3 regions of the Sphaerisporangium krabiense genome follow, and region 2 is predicted to be linked to each of the others. Evidence: riboswitches for the same ligand, from Rfam matches in the RefSeq annotation. Region 2 holds a riboswitch; each other region holds the start of a gene.

Region 1 (5,630 bases), 2.1 Mb from region 2:
CATGACGACCGCCCGCTTGCCGACGACGTCGGTGGCGAGCCGCGAGTCCACCGCGCCGCCGACCGGGACGACCTTGATGCCCATGGCGATCTTGCCGAGCGTCTGGCCGCGCTGCTTCAGCATGAGGAACTCGTACGCCACGTAGGCGACGCCGATGAGGAGCGCGCTCACCAGGGAGGCGACGAACACGCCGCTCTCCACGACCGAGAGGCCCGTGGAGGGATCCATCGACGCGCTGGTGACCAGGATCGCGGTGACGATGGCGCTGAGGATGAACGTGGGGATCGCCAGGATCACGCCGTCGATGAGGCGGGCGACGAGCCGCTGCCACCACTCGGCCAGAGGAGCCGGCGCGCCCGGGGGAACCGCGCCCGCCACGCCGTAAGGCTGCTGGTAGCCGCCGGGGGTCTGCGGGTACCCCGCCTGACCGTACCCCGGGGCGGAGTAGCCGGGCTGCTGGCCGTAACCGGGCTGGGCGTACTGCGCCTGCTGGCCGTAACCCTGCTCGCCGTAACCCTGCTGCCCGTACTGGCCCTGCTGCCCGTAATCCTGGCCCTGCTGGCCGTACTGGGACTGCTGGCCGTAACCCTGCTGACCCTGCTGGCCTTGCTGACCCTGCTGCCCGTACTGGGACTGCTGGCCATAGCCCTGCTCGCCATAACTCTGCTGCCCGTACTGGGCCTGCTGCCCGTAATCCTGGCCCTGCTGGCCGTACTGGGACTGCTGGCCGTAACCCTGCTGACCCTGCTGGCCTTGCTGACCCTGCTGCCCGTACTGGGACTGCTGGCCATAGCCCTGCTGCTGGCCGTATCCCTGGTCGCCGTAGCCCTGCTGGCCGGACTGACCGTACGACGCCTGCTGCTGGTCATAACCCTGCTGGTCATAGCCCTGCTGGCCGTAGCCCGAGCTCGCCTGGGACTGGCCGTACCCCTGCTGCCCGTAACCCTGCTGCTGGCCGTACTGCTGGCCAGAGCCCTGCTGCTGGCCGTATCCCTGGTCGCCATAGCCCTGCTGGCCCTGGCCGTACTGCGACTGCCCGTAGCCCTGCTGGCCATAGGACTGCTGGCCGTACTGGTTGGACTGGCTGGACTGGTTGGGGTGTTCCGATGTCGGCTGGGGACGGTGGACGACCGTCACCTCCGGATCGGCGCCGGGGAGCGACCGATCTGCGTTGTGCTGCCCATACGGGGAGCCGGAGGACGCGTTGCCCCCCGGCTCATCGCGTGGGTACGGCGGCTGTCCGGTGCTCACCGTGTCACCTCACTTCGGCTTCGCATGCGACATATGTCAGACACGCATGCTGTGGTGTTGCCCAACGTAGCGACAGCGGCATCAACAGTCACCTTTCCATCAGGTCACCACGCTGGTCAGAGCGTGGGACCAAATGGAGAAGCATGCGCGTGTTGCCGAGGGTGTTGGGCTTGACATGTTCAAGATCGAGAAATTCGGCTACGCCCTCATCGTAGGAGTCGAGCAACTCGGCGTACACCTCAGGAGAGACCGGAGTGCCCTGGATCGGGATGAACCCATGCTTGGCGAAGAAATCCACCTCGAAGGTCAGGCAGAACACCCGCCGCAAGCCGAGTTCGCGCGCCCCCTCGATGAGCGCGGAGACGATCATATGCCCGATGCCCAGGCCGCGGCAGGAGTCGTCGACCGCGACGGTGCGGATCTCGGCGAGATCCTCCCAGAGGACGTGGAGGGCGCCGCAGCCCACCACCACGCCGTCCCGCTCGGCCACCCAGAACTCCTGGACGTCCTCATAAAGGGTGACGGTCGACTTGCGCAGCAGACGGGGGCCGTCGCCGGAATAGGCGTCGACCAGACGCCTGATCCGCCGGACGTCGGGCGTGCGGGCGCGTCGCACCACGAGCGTGCCGCCGGACGGCACGAACTCCACGACCTGCTCCATGAAGCGCCAGCGTATCCGGCCCGGCGAGCGGCCCGCCTGCCGTGCCGTCCCACAGCCGCGCATAACGGGCCGTCCGAAACCGGGGGCGTGTGCGCACGCGGGTGACCCCAGGTGAGGTTGCGCACACTTGGTGCCCATGGGATCCACCTGGGCATCGTTTGAGGTTCCGCACAGTCGCCCACCTGCGGGCGCCGACGCCAAGACACGGCCGAAGAGCCGTAAACGCACGGTAAAGTGGGTCGGTCAGCCGTCCGGGCGTGATCGTCCTGTGACGGCTCAGTTGTGAAAGCTCAACAGAATCCGCAGTTCTGGTTGAGCAGGAACCCGCGCTGCACTAGTGTCCAGCGTCGATGCCGGTCATCGCCCCCGCGGTGGCCGCGCCGCCTAATCCCGGCCGCGTCCCCGTGCGGCAGGGAGCCGGGGACCCAACCGGCGCGCGGGCCGAGCCCACGCGAGCCGTCGTTCCTGGGGTGAATCCGAGAGGGAGGCATGGAGGTTCTCCATGATCGCGAACTCGGTAGGGCTGCTCCGGCCCGAACCCGTCAGCTAACCCGGTAAGCGGCCGAGGAGAGGAGCTTGTTGGTGCAGCCTAGGCGCACGCCTGGAAAGAGCGCGGGCAGGCACGCCCGCCCCCGCGAACACACGACGCGTGCCCGGCTCGCCGGCGCGATGCCCCGGCGGCTGACACGCCGCATCGCGCTCATCGCCACCGCCCTGACGGTGCTCACCTTCGGCACCCCGCTCGTGGCGGCCACCGCCGAGCCCAAGCCGAGCCTCAGCCAGCTCAAGAAGCAGGTCGAGGACCTGTACGACCAGATCGAGTCGCTCACCGAGCAGTACAACGGCCAGAAGGAGCGGCTCAAGCAGGCCCAGCGCTCGGCGGACCTGGCCAAGAAGACGCTCACCAAGAGCCAGACCGACCTCGAGGAGAAGCGCCGCAGGGCGGGCCTGCTCGCCCAGGACGCCTACATGACGGGCGGGGTGGGCTCCTCCCTGGCGCTGGCCATGTCCGGCGATCCTGACGGCTATCTGGACCGCGCGGCGACCACCTACGCCCTGCAGATGCAGCAGGGTGAGGAGGTCGCGCAGATCACCAAGGCCATGGAGATCGCCGAGCGTGCGAAGGCGAGCGCCAAGGCGCGCGAGGTCGAGGTCAAGAAGCTGGTCACCAGCCTGTCCACCCAGCGCGACAAGATCCGCGGGCTGATCGCCAAGACCGAGAGCTCGCTGTTCAAGCGCGCCCTCGCGCAGACCGGTCAGTCGGGCGGCAGGGCGACCCGCATCGACATCCCGATCCCGGGGACCGGCAAGGCCGCCGAGGCCACCAAGTGGGCGCTGACCCAGCAGCTCAGGCCGTACGTCTGGGGCGCCGCGGGCCCGAGCACCTTCGACTGCTCCGGCCTGGTGATGTGGGCCTACCAGAAGGTGGGCATCAGCCTGCCGCACTACACCGGCGACCAGTGGACCGCGGGCACCCACGTCTCGCGCGAGGATATGCGCCCGGGTGACCTGGTCTTCTTCTACAGCGACCTGCACCACGTCGGCATCTACATCGGAGGCGGCATGATGGTGCACGCCCCGCGCACAGGTGACGTGGTGAGGGTCGCCCCGCTCGGCAACCGTCCGTTCGCCGGGGCCGTGCGCATCGCCGACTGACACGGCGACGGCGCGGGAAGTGGCGGGCGGGCCGGGGGCGCCGGGGGCTAGATCAGCCGCCGGCGCGCCGCCCAGGCCACGGCCTCGATGGCGGTGGCCACGCCGATGCGGTCGCAGATGCCCCGGAGGCGGCGCCGGACCGTCCTGCCGCTCACGTCCAGCCGCCGGCCGACACGGTCGACGGTGACGCCCTTGGCCAGTTCGGCGAGCAAGAGAAGATCATCATCGCTCAATCCCACGCCGTCTGATCCCGGGTGAATGTCATTCCCTCGGGAAACCAGATCCGGATACGCCATCGGGTGTCCTCCCCCACGACGAACTCGGCAACATACTCGAATGCTTCTAGCCCGCCCGTCAGGAACGGTAAACGCCACGTTCAAAGGTCGTCAAGCACCGGCCCCGCATAGTCGTTACCACCACGATTGACATACCAGTGCATATGTGAACTACTCATGACATGTTCGCGAACCCATAGCCGGAGGTCGACCCGCAAAACGATCTTGGACGGCACCGGCGCCGGGACGCGGCGAGGGCCCCGCGGCGCTGGTCCGTGGCAGGTCGGCGGGCAGGACACGCCGGATCACCCCACGCCGGGCATATAAGATCAACGCCTCTCCAGCCATAATTCCGCGTGAAATCACAGGTCCTTTCCCACCTTTTTCGGCTGGACACGGAGGCGTGCGCGCGGTGTCACGGGGGTCATTCCCCTCTGGGTCACCGGCGGCGTAATCGGCCCGCGACCCTGGGGCGCGGCTTCGATATCGATCTCCACCAGGCGGCCGATCATCACGCGCACGTCATCGGCGCGCCGCGAACGGGCGGGTCTTCGTTATCGGCGCGCGACCGACCGAAAGCATCGTCGACGCGTCGAATCCCGGGAGGCACGGCGCCCCGGGCCGGGGCGCCCGGCCGGAACGTCAGTTGGTGTTGCGGTTGTAGATCAGCCGCAGGCCGATGAGCGTCAGCCACGGCTCGTGGACGTCGATCGAGCGGGCCTCGTCCACGACCGGCGAGGCGAGCGACCCGGTGGCCACCACCGTGACGTCGTCGGGGTCGGTGGCCAGCTCGGGGGCCATGCGCTCGACGATGCCGTCCACCTGGCCGGCGAAGCCGTAGATGATGCCGGCCTGCAGGGCCTCGACGGTGTTCTTGGCGATCACCGAGCGGGGGCGCACCAGTTCCACCTTGTGCAGCTGCGCGCCCGCCGCGGCCAGGGCGTCCACGGAGATGTCGATCCCGGGGGCGGTGACGGACCCGACGTACTCGCCCTTGGCCGAAACCGCGTCGAAGGACGTCGCGGTGCCGAAGTCGACGATCACGCAGGGCCCGCCGTAGAGGGTGATGGCGGCGAGCGCGTTGACGATGCGGTCGCTGCCGACCTCCTTGGGGTTGTCCATGCGCACGGGGACCCCGGTGCGCACGCCCGGCTCGACGATGACGGCGTTCACGTCGCCGTAATAACGCCGGCACATCTCGCGCATCTCGTTGAGCACGGACGGGACGGTGGAGCAGATGGCGATGCCGCTGATGTCGGCGCCCTTGAGCAGGGGGCTCTGGCCGAGCAGCCCCTGCAGGACGACCGCGATCTCGTCGGCGGTGCGCCGCGCGTCGGTGGCGAGGCGCCAGTGCTCGATGACCTCTTCACCCTCGAAGAGTCCCAGCACGGTGTGGGTGTTGCCGACGTCGATCGTGAGCAGCATCAAGCCCCCCGAAGGTCCAGAGCGAGGTCGAGCGCGGGGGCGGAGTGGGTCAGAGCCCCCACGGCTAGGTAGTCAACACCGGTTTCCGCCACTTCACGCGCGGATTCCAGCGTGAGACCGCCGCTGGCCTCCAGGCGCGCCCTGCCGTCCACCAGGCGTACGGCCAGCGCCAGGTCCTCGACGGTGAAGTTGTCCAACAGGATCTCCTCCGCCCCTTCCGCCAGCACGGGTTCGAGTTGGTCGATCCGGTCGATCTCCACCTCGATCGGCAGTCCGGGGTACGCCTGCCGTACCGCGCGGAACGCCTCGGCGACCCCACCCGCCGCCACCACGTGATTGTCCTTGATCAAGGCCGCGTCCGA
Region 2 (5,630 bases):
TGCTCGGCGACGACCCGGTGAAGGCGTTCGACGTCGCCGCGGCGGCGGCCGTGCGCGCCACGGAGCCGGCGGACGTGCTCGCGAGGACGGTGCGCCTGTCGTTCGGCGACGTCCCCGGCGAGGAGTACATCACCGAGTTGTTCGCCGACACGCTGATCCACACCTGGGACCTGGCGACGGCCATCGGCGCCGGCGATCGCCTGGATCCCGAGCTGGTCGAGGTCTGCGCGGCGTGGTTCGCGGGGGCGGAGGACGCCTACCGGCAGGCGGGCGTGATAGGAGATCGCCCGCCGTTGCCGGAGGACGCCGACGCGCAGACGCGCCTGCTCGCCGCCTGGGGGCGGGGCGCCCGCCCGCCGGAGACCCCCTAGACCGCGGCCGCGCGTCTCAGCGTGACGCGGGGCGCCTGCCGTGGTTGGCCTTCTTCTTCTTGCGTGCCCGGCTCTTGCGCGCGCGTCTGGCCATCTCGGCGTCCCTTCGCGTTCGTCCCGTGCTCCCACCCTCGCCCGGTGAACGGGGGGCGTACAAGGCCCAAACGTCAAAGGAACCGCGGGCGCGGCGACACGAGCCCACCATGTTCCAACAGTGGTGCGGTGGTATGTGTAATAATTTGGTGGAATGTGTGGAAAGGGGTGGGGGATGCTGGCCCAGCAGCGGCAGCAGGCGATCCTGGAGCGGGTGCGCAGGAACGGCGCGGCGCGCGTCGCCGACCTCGTGCGCGAGCTCGGCGTCTCGGACATGACGATCCGCAGGGACCTGGAGGTGCTCGCCGAGCGGGGGCTCGTCGAGAAGGTGCACGGCGGCGCCACGGCCACCGGCGCCGGCTCCACCGAGGAGCCCGGGTTCGCCGCCAAGTCCGTGCGCCAGCAGGCCGAGAAGGAGGCCATCGCGCGCAGCGCCGCCGAGCTGGTGCGCCCCGGCACCGCCGTCGCGCTGTCGGCGGGCACGACGACCTGGACGCTCGCCCACTTCCTGACCGACGTCCCCGAGCTGACCGTCATCACCAACTCCCTGCAGGTGGCCGACGTCTTCCACCGCTCGGGCAGGCAGGACCAGACCGTGGTGCTCACCGGCGGGGTGCGCACGCCCTCGGACGCGCTCGTCGGCCCGGTCGCGGTGGCCGCCATCCGCGAGCTGAACGTCGACACGCTCATGCTCGGTGTGCACGGCATGAACCTCAGGGCGGGCTTCACCACGCCGAACCTGCTGGAGGCCGAGACCAACAGAGAGCTGGTCGCCGCCGCGCAGCAACTCGTCGTGCTGGCCGACCACACCAAGTGGGGCACGGTCGGCATCAGCACGATCGCCAAACTGGAGGAGGCGCACGTGCTGATCAGCGACACGGGCCTGCCGGAGGACGCGCGTCCCCTCCTCGCCGACCAGGTGGGCGCGCTGGTGCTCGCCGACCCACGCGAGGCGGCCGAGGCGGCGGCCCAGTGAGGCGCACGACCACCCGCCTCGCGGACGGCAGGGAGCTGATCTACTTCGACCGGCGCGAGGACGCCGACCGCTCCGCGGCCGACACCCGCGAGCTGCCGCCGCGCCCCCCGGCCTCGGAGCTGCGGCACGACCCCGTCCTGGACGAGTGGGTCGCCGTCGCCGGGCACCGCCAGGGCCGCACGTTCCTGCCGCCCGCCGACCAGTGCCCGCTGTGCCCCTCCGCGCCCGGCCGGGCGACCGAGATCCCGTCCCCGGACTACGACGTCGCCGTCTTCGAGAACCGCTTCCCGTCCTTCGGCGGGCACGCGGGCGCGCATGAGGATCCGGGCGGGCTGAGCGAGGCGCGGGCGGGCGCCGGGCGGTGCGAGGTGGTGTGCTTCACCTCCGCGCACGACTCCTCCTTCGCCGCCCTCTCCCCCGACCAGGTCGAGCTCGTGCTCGCGGCGTGGGCGGACCGCACCGCCGAGCTGTCGCGGCTGCCGGGCGTGGAGCAGGTGTTCTGCTTCGAGAACCGCGGCGCGGAGATCGGCATCACGCTCGCCCACCCGCACGGGCAGATCTACGCCTACCCGTACGTGACCCCGCGGACCCGGCGCATGCTGGCCTCGGCGGCGCGCCACCGGGAGCGCACGGGCGGCGACCTGTTCGCCGACGTGCTCGCCGCCGAGCGCAAGGCCGGGGTGCGCGTGGTGGCCGAGAACGAGCACTGGACGGCGTTCGTCCCCGCCGCGGCGCGCTGGCCGTTCGAGGTGCACGTCTACCCCAACCGGCGGGTGCCGGACCTGACGGCGCTGGACGCCGGCGAGCGGGCGTCGTTCGGCCCGCTGTACACCGGGGTGCTGCGGCGGCTGGACGGCCTGTTCGGCGTGGCGATGCCGTACGTCGCCGCCTGGCACCAGGCGCCGGTGCGCCAGGGGCGCGACCTGGCCTACCTGCATCTCCAGCTCTTCAGCATCCGCAGGGCGGCGGAGAAGCTGAAGTACCTGGCCGGGTCGGAGTCGGCGATGGGCGCGTTCGTGAACGACGTGCTCCCGGAGGAGGCCGCCCGGCAACTTCGGACATCAGGTGATTTTTAGCGACATTTCGCCCCAAACTCCCCGCAGGCCGCGGTCAGGTACTAACATCCATCCAACACCGGCCGAAACAGCCGGTACGCCAAATCCCAGGCGCCCCGCCTGGGAACCGGGGACCCACAGGTTCTTGGGGTGAATCCACGTCCGTGGTAGGGCTTCTCCGGCCCGAACCCGTCAGCTAACCCGGTCGGCAGATGGAGAGGAGAGGGCTCTGCCCCCGACGACACGCCGCCATGCCGGCGTGGCCGCAGCCGTGCTGGCCACGTTCACCACCGCCGGGCTCCTGCTCGGCACGGCGACGGCGGGCGCCGCGCCGAAGCCGTCCGAGAAGCAGCTCAAGGCGCAACTGGAGTCGCTCGGCAAGCAGGTCGACAAGCTGATCGGGCAGTACAACGCCAAGCGCGTCGCGGCGGCCGAGGCCAAGACCGCGGAGAAGGCCGCGCGCTCGCGCCTGAAGGCCTCCGAGAAGGGCTTGCAGGCCGCGCAGGCGCAGGTGGGCGACCTGGCCCAGCTCCAGTACCAGGCGGGCAACCTCGGCATGGCCGGCCAGCTCCTGTCCCCCGGCTACGGCGGCGCCGCGCTGCTGACCCAGCTGCGCGACGAGCAGGAGGCGAAGATCGCCAGGTTCGCCGCCGTGCGGGACGAGCGCAAGAAGGCCTCCGACGACGCCGCCCTGCTCACCGAACGGCTCCGCGCCGACATGGCCGAGGTGAAGGACCGGCGCGAGGAGGCCGAGAAGCTGATCGACCAGATCACCGACAAGCTCGACACGCTCGTGCCGACCGCGCCCGGCAAGAGGGCCAACGGGTCGTGGGCGCCGGAGCTGCCCGCGGGGGGCGACAACATCACCCCGCGCATGCGGCTGATCCGCGCCGAGATCAAGGACCACTTCGCCATGCGGTTCCCGATCGGCTGCTACCGCGCCGAGAACTCCGGCGAGCACCCCCTCGGCCGGGCCTGCGACTTCATGCTCAGCTCCGGCGGCGCGATGCCGTCCGCCCCCCAGGTCGCGCTCGGCGAGCAGGTCGCCGCCTGGGCGATCAAGAACGGCGGCAAGCTGGGCGTCAAGTACGTGATCTACCGGCAGCGCATCTACAACATGGGCTTCCCCGGCTGGCGCGCGATGGAGAACCGCGGCGGCATCACGGCCAACCACTTCGACCACGTGCACATCTCGATGTACTGAGCCCCGCCCGCGACGCGCGGGCAGGGCCGTCTCACCTCGGGTGGGCGCCGGCCCTCCGCTCCTGCCGGAGCCGGGGCCCGCAGGCTCAGCCGGTGAGGCGGATCGGGGCGACGATGTCGGCGTAGACCAGCAGTCCGCCGACGACGAGCAGGATCGCGACCATCGCGTAGGTCAGGGGTAGGGCCTTGGCGATGTCCACGTGTCCAGGCATCGAGCGGCGCCGCACGCGGGCGTACCCGCGCTTGAGGCCCTCCCAGACCGCGCCCGCGATCTGGCCGCCGTCCAGGGGCAGCAGCGGGATGAGGTTGAACATGCCGATCGCCAGGTTCACGCCCGCGAGGAGCTGGATGAACGCCACGATCTTGCCTTCCATGGGCAGCGCGGACGCGGCGATCTCGCCGCCGATGCGGCCCGCGCCGACGATGCTCTGCGGGCTGTCGAGCTGGCGCTCGGCCCCGCCGAAGGCGGCCTGCCACACGCCGACCAGGCGTTGCGGGAACTGCGACAGCGCGTGGGCCGTGCGGGAGGTGATGTTCCACATGGCGCCGACGGTGTAGCCGAGGCCCTGCTTCTCGACCACGCTGACCGGGGTGACGCCCAGGAAGCCGACGCCCTTGTCGACCTTGCCCGGCTCCTCGACGGAGGGGCGGTCCTGGGCGATGAGGCTGGTGGTGAGCGTCATCGGCGCGCCGTCGCGGCGGATGCCGATGGTGACGGGGCCCGCGCCGTGCGACCGGATGTAGCCGGTCGCGTCCTCCCACGTGCGCACCGGCTTGCCGTCGAAGGAGACGATGGCGTCGTTGGGGCGGAGCCCGGCGAGCGCGGCGGGGGTGGGCTTGAAGGTGGAGTCGCACTTCTGGCCCTTGGACTCCTGCGCGACGGTCATGACGCACTGCGACACCTTGGCCACCACGGGCTTGGCGACCTCGACGCCGAAGCCCATGAACACCACCGCGAACAGGGCGAACGCGAGGAGGAAGTTCATGAGCGGCCCGCCGAGGAAGATGATGAACCTCTGCCACCACGGCTTGCGGTACAGCACGCGGTTCTCGTCGCCGGGCCGGACCTCCTCCAGGGACGCCTGCCTGGCGGTCTCGATGAGCCCCTGCCACGGGCCGGTGGGCAGGTTGCGCAGTTTGTTCGGATCGTCGGTGGGCCGGGGAGGAAGGGGGCCGATCATGCGGATGTAACCGCCGAAGGGAATCCACTTGAGGCCGTATTCGGTTTCGCCGCGCCGCCGGGACCAGACCGTGGGCCCGAAACCGACCATGTACTGCGTGACCTTCACCCCGAAGAGCTTGGCGGGAACGAGGTGCCCGAGCTCGTGCAGGGCAATGGACAAGGCCATCCCGAGGAAGAAGATGAGAAACCCGGCCACGATGAGCCAGCTCATAGACCCTACCCCCACCTGCGGAGAAGACGGCTTCGGCGTGCAATGCCCTCTCTGAGCCTAACCGAACTCCGCGCGGGCTCCCGCCGGGCCGGGAAAAGGGCATCAACGACCAAGCGTAGGAGTGACTTGCGCGGCGTGGACCGAATCGAGAGACTGCATTGACGGTCAGCAATCATCTAGACACCGTGGGATATGGACCGGCAAAGCGACATATGCCGGGTCTGTTCCAAAGCCACTCAAGGGAGCACCTTGATACGGATCCTGGTCGCCGAACATCTCCCGCTGGTACGGCGGGGCCTGGTTGCTTCCCTGAACGGGGAGAAGGACCTCATGGTGATCGCCGATGTCGCCTCCGGTGAGTACATCGTCCCAGCGGCGCTGGAACTCAACCCGGACGCGGCGGTCATCGACGTGGACCTTCCCGACGTGGACGGCCTCACCGCCGCCGCGCGCCTGTACGAGAAGGCCCCGCGGTGCAGGGTGCTGCTCCTGTCAGGCCAGCCGAACCCGGGGCAGGTCCGGCGCGCCTTCGCCGCCC
Region 3 (5,630 bases), 1.4 Mb from region 2:
AGTTGGTCCGCGAGGCGATGATGATCATCCAGTAGATCGGGAAGATCGACAGGACGAGCGTGACGCCGAGCCCGATTTTGGTGAGCGGCGTGGCGCGGAACGGGTCCCGCCGGTCGCGCGTCCCCGCCGCGGGGGAGGTGATCGCGCTCATCGTGAGCCTCCGATCCTGCGGGCGAGCGTGTAGTTGAGCCCGACGCCGAGGAGGATGAGGACGAACAGCAGCCAGGCGGCGGCCGCCGCGTAGCCGTAGTCGAAGTTCCTGAACCCCTGCTCGACGATGTACATGGCGATCGTCTGGAACTGGCCGGTGGTGCCGCCGTCCATGCGGTTGCCGGCGAACATGACCGGCTCGGCGAACAGGGTGAGGCCGCCGATCGTGGACACGAAGACCGTGAACAGGACCGTGGGCCGGATCATCGGCAGCGTGATGCTCCAGAACTGCCGGCGGCCCGAGGCCCCGTCGATCGCCGCCGCCTCGTAGAGCTGGCGCGGGATGGTCTGCATGGCGGCCAGGTAGATGATCGCGTTGTAGCCGGTCCACCGCCAGTCCACCATGGTGGCGATCGCCGTCCAGGACGACCACCGGGCGCTCTGCCAGTCGATGTGCCGGTCCAGGCCGAGCACGTCGAGCAGCCAGTTGACCATGCCGTAGTCGCGGCCGTAGAGCTGGGTGAAGACGATGGCCACGGCCACCACCGAGGTGACCAGCGGCACCAGCACGCCGAGGCGCAGCAGCAGCCGTCCGCGCAGCCGCTTGTTGAGCGCGTTGGCCAGCAGCAGCGCCAGCAGGAGCTGCGGGACCGTGGCGAGCGCGAAGATGCCGACCGTGTTGACCACCGCGTTCCAGAAGTCGGCGTCGGACAGCAGCGCGGCGTAGTTGTCCAGCCCGGTGAAGGTCGCCTCCCCGCCGGCCAGGCCGTAGTCCCGCAGCGAGACCCACAGCGTGAACACCAGCGGGAACAGGCCGAAGACCGCGAAGAGCAGGAAGTACGGCGAGATCAGCAGGTAGGGGGCGGCCTTGACGTCGAACCTGGACCAGGTGAGGCGCGGGGCGCGCGGGCGGGGCTCGGGCGGCGCCGGGCCCGCCCGCCGGGTTTGGGTGTTGACGCTCATCGGCGGTGCGGGGCCCCGCCCGGCCGCGGGTTCCGTGGCCGGGCGGGGGAGCCCTGGACTCCTTCGTTCGTCGGTGACGGTCGATGGGCGGAGCCGGTGGCGGGGGCGGCGGTCAGCGCGCCGCCTTCTCACCCGCGGCGACGAACTTGTCCCAGGCCTCGGCGTACGGCACCGAGCCCTGGTCCATGCCGGTGATGACCTGCTCCACCTCGCGCTTGACCTGCGCGTGCCGCTCACCGAGGAACGTCGGCTGGAGCGACTTGATGGACGGTCCGAAGATCTTGCCGAGCGGCGCGTCGTTGAAGTAGGGGTTGGTCGCGCTCTGCAGCGCGGGGTCGTCCTGCGCGGCCAGCGTGCTCGGCAGGTTGCCGCCCTCCTTGAACGCCATGAGCTGGGCCTCGGGACCGGTCAGGTAACTGGCCAGCTCGGCGGCCTCCTTGGGGTGCTTGGACTGCTTCGGCACGGCGAGCCAGGAGCCGCCCCAGTTGCCGCCGCCGCCCGGGACGGTGGCGACGTCCCACTTGCCCTTGAACTCGTCGCCCGCGGTGCCGGAGACGACGCCGAGCATCCAGCCGGGGCAGCCGAGGGTGGCGAACTGCGACTTCACGAAGCCGGTGTTCCAGGGGTCGGTGAAGTTCTGCAGCTTGGCCGTCAGCCCGGCCTGGCTGATCTTCTGGGTGAGGTCGAAGGCCGTCTTCACCGCCGGGTTGGTGCCGGCGATGAGCTTCTGGTCGCGGTCGAAGTAGGTGACGTTGCCGTTCTTGGCGGCCTCCTGCGACAGCACCACGTTGTAGATGGTGTTGACGCTGTCCACGAACTTGGTGTCCTTGACCTTCGCCTGGAAGTCCTGGCCGGCCTTGATGAAGGCGTCCCAGCCGCCGCTCCACAGCTTGGAGACCTCGTCGCGGCCGGTGGGCAGCCCGGCCTTCTCGAACAGGTCGGTGCGGTAGCAGATGCTCATGCCGCCGACGTCGGTGCCGAGGGCGAAGAGCCTGCCGTCGGCGGTGAGGCCGTTCTCCCACTTCCAGGCGGGGAAGTCGGCCTTGCGGGAGTCCAGCCCGTACTGGCCGAGGTCGGTGAAGAACTGCGGGCGCGCCTTGGCCAGGCCCATGCCGCCCTCGTCGATGCCCACGACGTCGCCGGCGCCGGTGCCCGACTGGAGCCACTGGAGCATCTGGGGCCAGTAGACGTTCTCGAAGCTGTCGGTGAGGTTGGTGTACTTGACCTGGACGCCCGGGTGCTCGGCGTTCCACTTCTCGACGGCGGCCTTGTAGCCGAAGTTGGTGCCGCCGCCGAAGGTCTGCAGCGTCAGCGTGATCTTCTCCGCCGGCGCGGCCGACGAGGTGCCCTCGGCGGCGGTGCCGCCGGAGGAGCAGGCGGCGGTGACGCCGAGCGCGGCGGCCATCGTCATCGCGGCGGCGAGCTTCCCGCCGCGGCGCGCCTTGTGGTTCATTTCCGGACCCCTCTCGGTGGTTGCCCGTCAGTGGGAGGTGCATCGAGGGCCGGCCCCGGCGGTCGGGCCCCGCGATGTGGCTGGAACCTCGTCCGTGGTCCCACGAGCGGCCTCGTGGGCGAGGTTTGGGAGCGCTCCCACGAAGGGTCGCCGATCCGCAACGCCGCCGTCAATACGCTGAAACATAACTGTTACGCCGGGTTATGCGCCGGGCCGCACGCGCTTCCCGGAGTTTCTGGGAGCGCTCCCATAGCTCGTGGTGAAAAAGGCCGTACGGCCCGGCGAAGCGGGAAACGCCGGGCCGTACGGCCGGGGAGGACGGGCGCTCGCGGGGAGGCGGGGCGCGCCGCTGGTGGTCCTGGGGGCCGCCGCGCGGGCGGCCGGGGGCTCAGGCGGCGTAGTTCGGGTAGCCGTACCCGGCGACCGAACCGGTCGAGCGGGTGCGGACCTCGACCTTGCCGTTGCCCGTGTTGCCCTCGATGGTCTTGATGGTGCCGTCGCCGTTGTCCTTGACGACGAAGCCGACGTGCTCGATCGCGTCGACGCTCTTGGTGCCGTTCCAGGCGAAGAACGCGACCGCGCCGGGCCTCGGGGTCTCGCCGTAGCGGCCCTGCTGGGCGAACCACTTGGCGTGCGCGACGGTGTAGGCGTCCGAGCCCATGGTGTCCTGCATGCCGAGCTGCTCGCCGACCCAGGAGACGAACATGTCGCACCAGGGCGCGTTGGCGTAGGCGCCGATCGTGCCGCCGTCGCGGGCGACGGTCTCGCGGGCCCGCGGGCTCTCCATGTACCAGCTGTGGAACTTGGTGCCGCCGCCGTAGGCGTTCTCGCTGATGCCGACCTGGCTCTCGGCCAGCGTCAGGAGCTGCTGCGCCGAGACGTGCCGTGCCCCGGAGGGCGCGTGGAGGCCCTCGGCCAGGTGGGCGGCCTCGTTGCCGGCGACCTTGGCGACGCCGGTGCCCCCGGGCCCGGTGTCGGCGTTGGCGGCGAAGGCGGCGCCCGTCACGAGCTGGGCGGCGACCAGGCCGGCCAGCGCGTAGGCCTTGAGGTGGTTCTTCGGGGCATCCTGAAGCCGATGTACGAACTTGTCGAAGTTGTCGAACATGGACAAGTGGAGACTCCTTCCACGGCCGCCTACCGGGTTAGCTGACGGGTTCGGGCGTGGAAGTTCGCCCTACGGAGCGTCCGTGGGAATGGCGCCCCGATTCACCCCGGGGAGATAAGTGGGTCCCCGGCTCCGCACAGGGCGGACTCGGCGGTGCGCGCGCCGGGGGGAGAGGGATCTCCCAGAGGACCGGCCGCGCTATGCAAGCTCCACGGCATGAAGAGGCCGTCCGATCCGGACGTTCCCCCGCCAGGAGTCCACCCACCGTAATACATCGGACAAACAGATGCAAACAGGACAAATCTCTGGTCTGGATCGGGGATCCGGGACGCCAAGCAGCGCGGGGCCGGTGATCGTGGGCCGCGCACGACCCGCTCTTTACCTGCGACGATCCGCCCATCGTACGGATCAGGCGCCGGCCGCCGAGCGCTCTGGGACTGATGTGACCTGCGAGACACGGTGGCAGGAAATGGATATCCGGGCGGGGCGGCCATCGGATTGTCAAGGCCCCGGCGAACGTCCCGAGGGGGTTGCCGGACGGCCCGGCGTCGCCTATGACGGAAGGGCGGGGACGCCTCCCGGCCGCCCCCGCGCGTGTGACCCCCGAAGCCGGGAACGGAGGTGATTCACCCCCCGAAGGGGCTCCGAGGACGGGTTCGGCACCGGCCGGGCGGTTCGGCCGTTTCCTGTCGTATGAGGCCCCTGTGGCGCCACGCGCACGGTCCCGCGTCCGTTGATCTGGACCTGGTCCAGCGGCCGTAAGACCGTGTTCACCGGTTGTTACCTCACGCGTCGCGTCACGCGGCTACCTTGCTTGCGTCGTGAAAGCGTCAATCCCCGGCGTGGAGAGGAACGGTCGAAGCCGCGTGCGGGAGCAGGGGTCGGCCGTCGCCTGGGTGGAGTCACCCCTCCAGCTGCTCTGCGCGGTCGAAGCGCGGCACGCCGGAGTGGCGGGACCGGAGATGCGCGTGGTCACCCGCGCCAAGCTCCCGGCCCTGCGTGTCACGCGCACCGAGCTCACCTCGCTCGACCTGCCGCCGGGACTCGCCATCGAGACCGCCTCCGGCCGCATGCCCCGGCCGGGACGCCGCGCCGCCTGGGTGCTCGGGGACGCCTTCTCCGGCCGCGTGCAGCTCACCTCGCTCACCGCCCTGCCGTCGCGCATCGTGCTGGTGGACGACGGCCTCGCCACCATCCGCGTCCTCGAGCAGCTCACCTCCCGCGCCGGCACGTCCCTGCTGCGCGCCCGCGTCCAGGCCACCCCGTCGCGGCGCGCCCTCGGCCTGGCCGCCGCGCTGCGCCTGCGGGCCGCCGCCCGCGCCGGGCGTCTCACCGTCTTCACCGCGCTGCCCGTCCCCGCCGGCCTGGCCGCCGCCGTGCGCCGCCTCGGCGCCGAGCTGATCACCCACGACTTCGCCTGGCTGCGCTCCCAGCCCGCCGCCCGGCACCCCCGTCCCCGCGAGGACACCGTCGTGCTCGGCACCTCGCTGGTGCGCAACGGGCTGATCCACCGCGACCGGTACCTGTCCTGGCTGTTCGCCCTGAAGGGCCCGCTCGCCTACTACCCGCACCGCCGCGAGGACCCCGGCGACCTCGCCGCCGTCCGCGACCACCCCGGCGTGACCGTGTACGACGGCGGCGTCCCCGTCGAGATGACCCTGCGCGACCTGCGTCCGGGGCAGCGCGTCCTCAGCCTTCCGTCCACGGCGGTGACGTCCCTGCGCGTCCTGTTGTCGGCACGCGGCGTCCCCGTCGAGACGGTGGACGTCCCCGACGACTGGTGGACGCCCTCCGCGTCGGTCTCCCTCCGATCACACCTCCAGATGTTCGCGCACGAAAGGGCTGCTCCTTGAGCCGGGTTCTCGCCGTGGCCGATTCCGATTCCTACCTCAAGTGGGCGGCGGGCCTGCTCGACCAGTTGCCGGAGGGGTGGTCCTCGACGCTCGCCGTCGTGCGCAC

The links. A riboswitch is a leader RNA that binds a small molecule or an ion and turns the genes downstream of it on or off. The one in region 2 is predicted to bind cyclic di-AMP.
Region 1: linked by a shared signal. The riboswitch ahead of BJ981_RS12365 (C40 family peptidase) and the one ahead of BJ981_RS21305 (coiled-coil domain-containing protein) in region 2 are both predicted to bind cyclic di-AMP.
Region 3: linked by a shared signal. The riboswitch ahead of BJ981_RS27145 (CHAP domain-containing protein) and the one ahead of BJ981_RS21305 (coiled-coil domain-containing protein) in region 2 are both predicted to bind cyclic di-AMP.

What each region holds. Positions count from the first base shown of each region.
Region 1 is NZ_JACHBR010000001.1:2,766,692-2,772,321, reverse strand. It holds gene BJ981_RS39110 (RDD family protein) at 1-1,137, opposite strand, end outside; gene BJ981_RS12370 (amino-acid N-acetyltransferase) at 1,340-1,912, opposite strand; cyclic di-AMP (ydaO/yuaA leader) riboswitch at 2,295-2,489, shown strand; gene BJ981_RS12365 (C40 family peptidase) at 2,495-3,568, shown strand; gene BJ981_RS12360 (helix-turn-helix domain-containing protein) at 3,616-3,780, opposite strand; gene BJ981_RS12355 (type III pantothenate kinase) at 4,486-5,268, opposite strand; gene BJ981_RS12350 (L-aspartate oxidase) at 5,268-5,630, opposite strand, start outside.
Region 2 is NZ_JACHBR010000001.1:4,816,753-4,822,382, reverse strand. It holds gene BJ981_RS21320 (TIGR03086 family metal-binding protein) at 1-371, shown strand, start outside; gene BJ981_RS39680 (50S ribosomal protein bL37) at 388-465, opposite strand; gene BJ981_RS21315 (DeoR/GlpR family DNA-binding transcription regulator) at 640-1,440, shown strand; gene galT (galactose-1-phosphate uridylyltransferase) at 1,437-2,516, shown strand; cyclic di-AMP (ydaO/yuaA leader) riboswitch at 2,584-2,720, shown strand; gene BJ981_RS21305 (coiled-coil domain-containing protein) at 2,755-3,699, shown strand; gene BJ981_RS21300 (M50 family metallopeptidase) at 3,785-5,092, opposite strand; gene BJ981_RS21295 (response regulator transcription factor) at 5,342-5,630, shown strand, end outside.
Region 3 is NZ_JACHBR010000001.1:6,190,545-6,196,174, forward strand. It holds gene BJ981_RS27130 (carbohydrate ABC transporter permease) at 1-151, opposite strand, end outside; gene BJ981_RS27135 (carbohydrate ABC transporter permease) at 148-1,113, opposite strand; gene BJ981_RS27140 (ABC transporter substrate-binding protein) at 1,226-2,566, opposite strand; gene BJ981_RS27145 (CHAP domain-containing protein) at 2,955-3,671, opposite strand; cyclic di-AMP (ydaO/yuaA leader) riboswitch at 3,683-3,834, opposite strand; gene BJ981_RS27150 (hypothetical protein) at 4,538-5,524, shown strand; gene BJ981_RS27155 (DUF6716 putative glycosyltransferase) at 5,539-5,630, shown strand, end outside.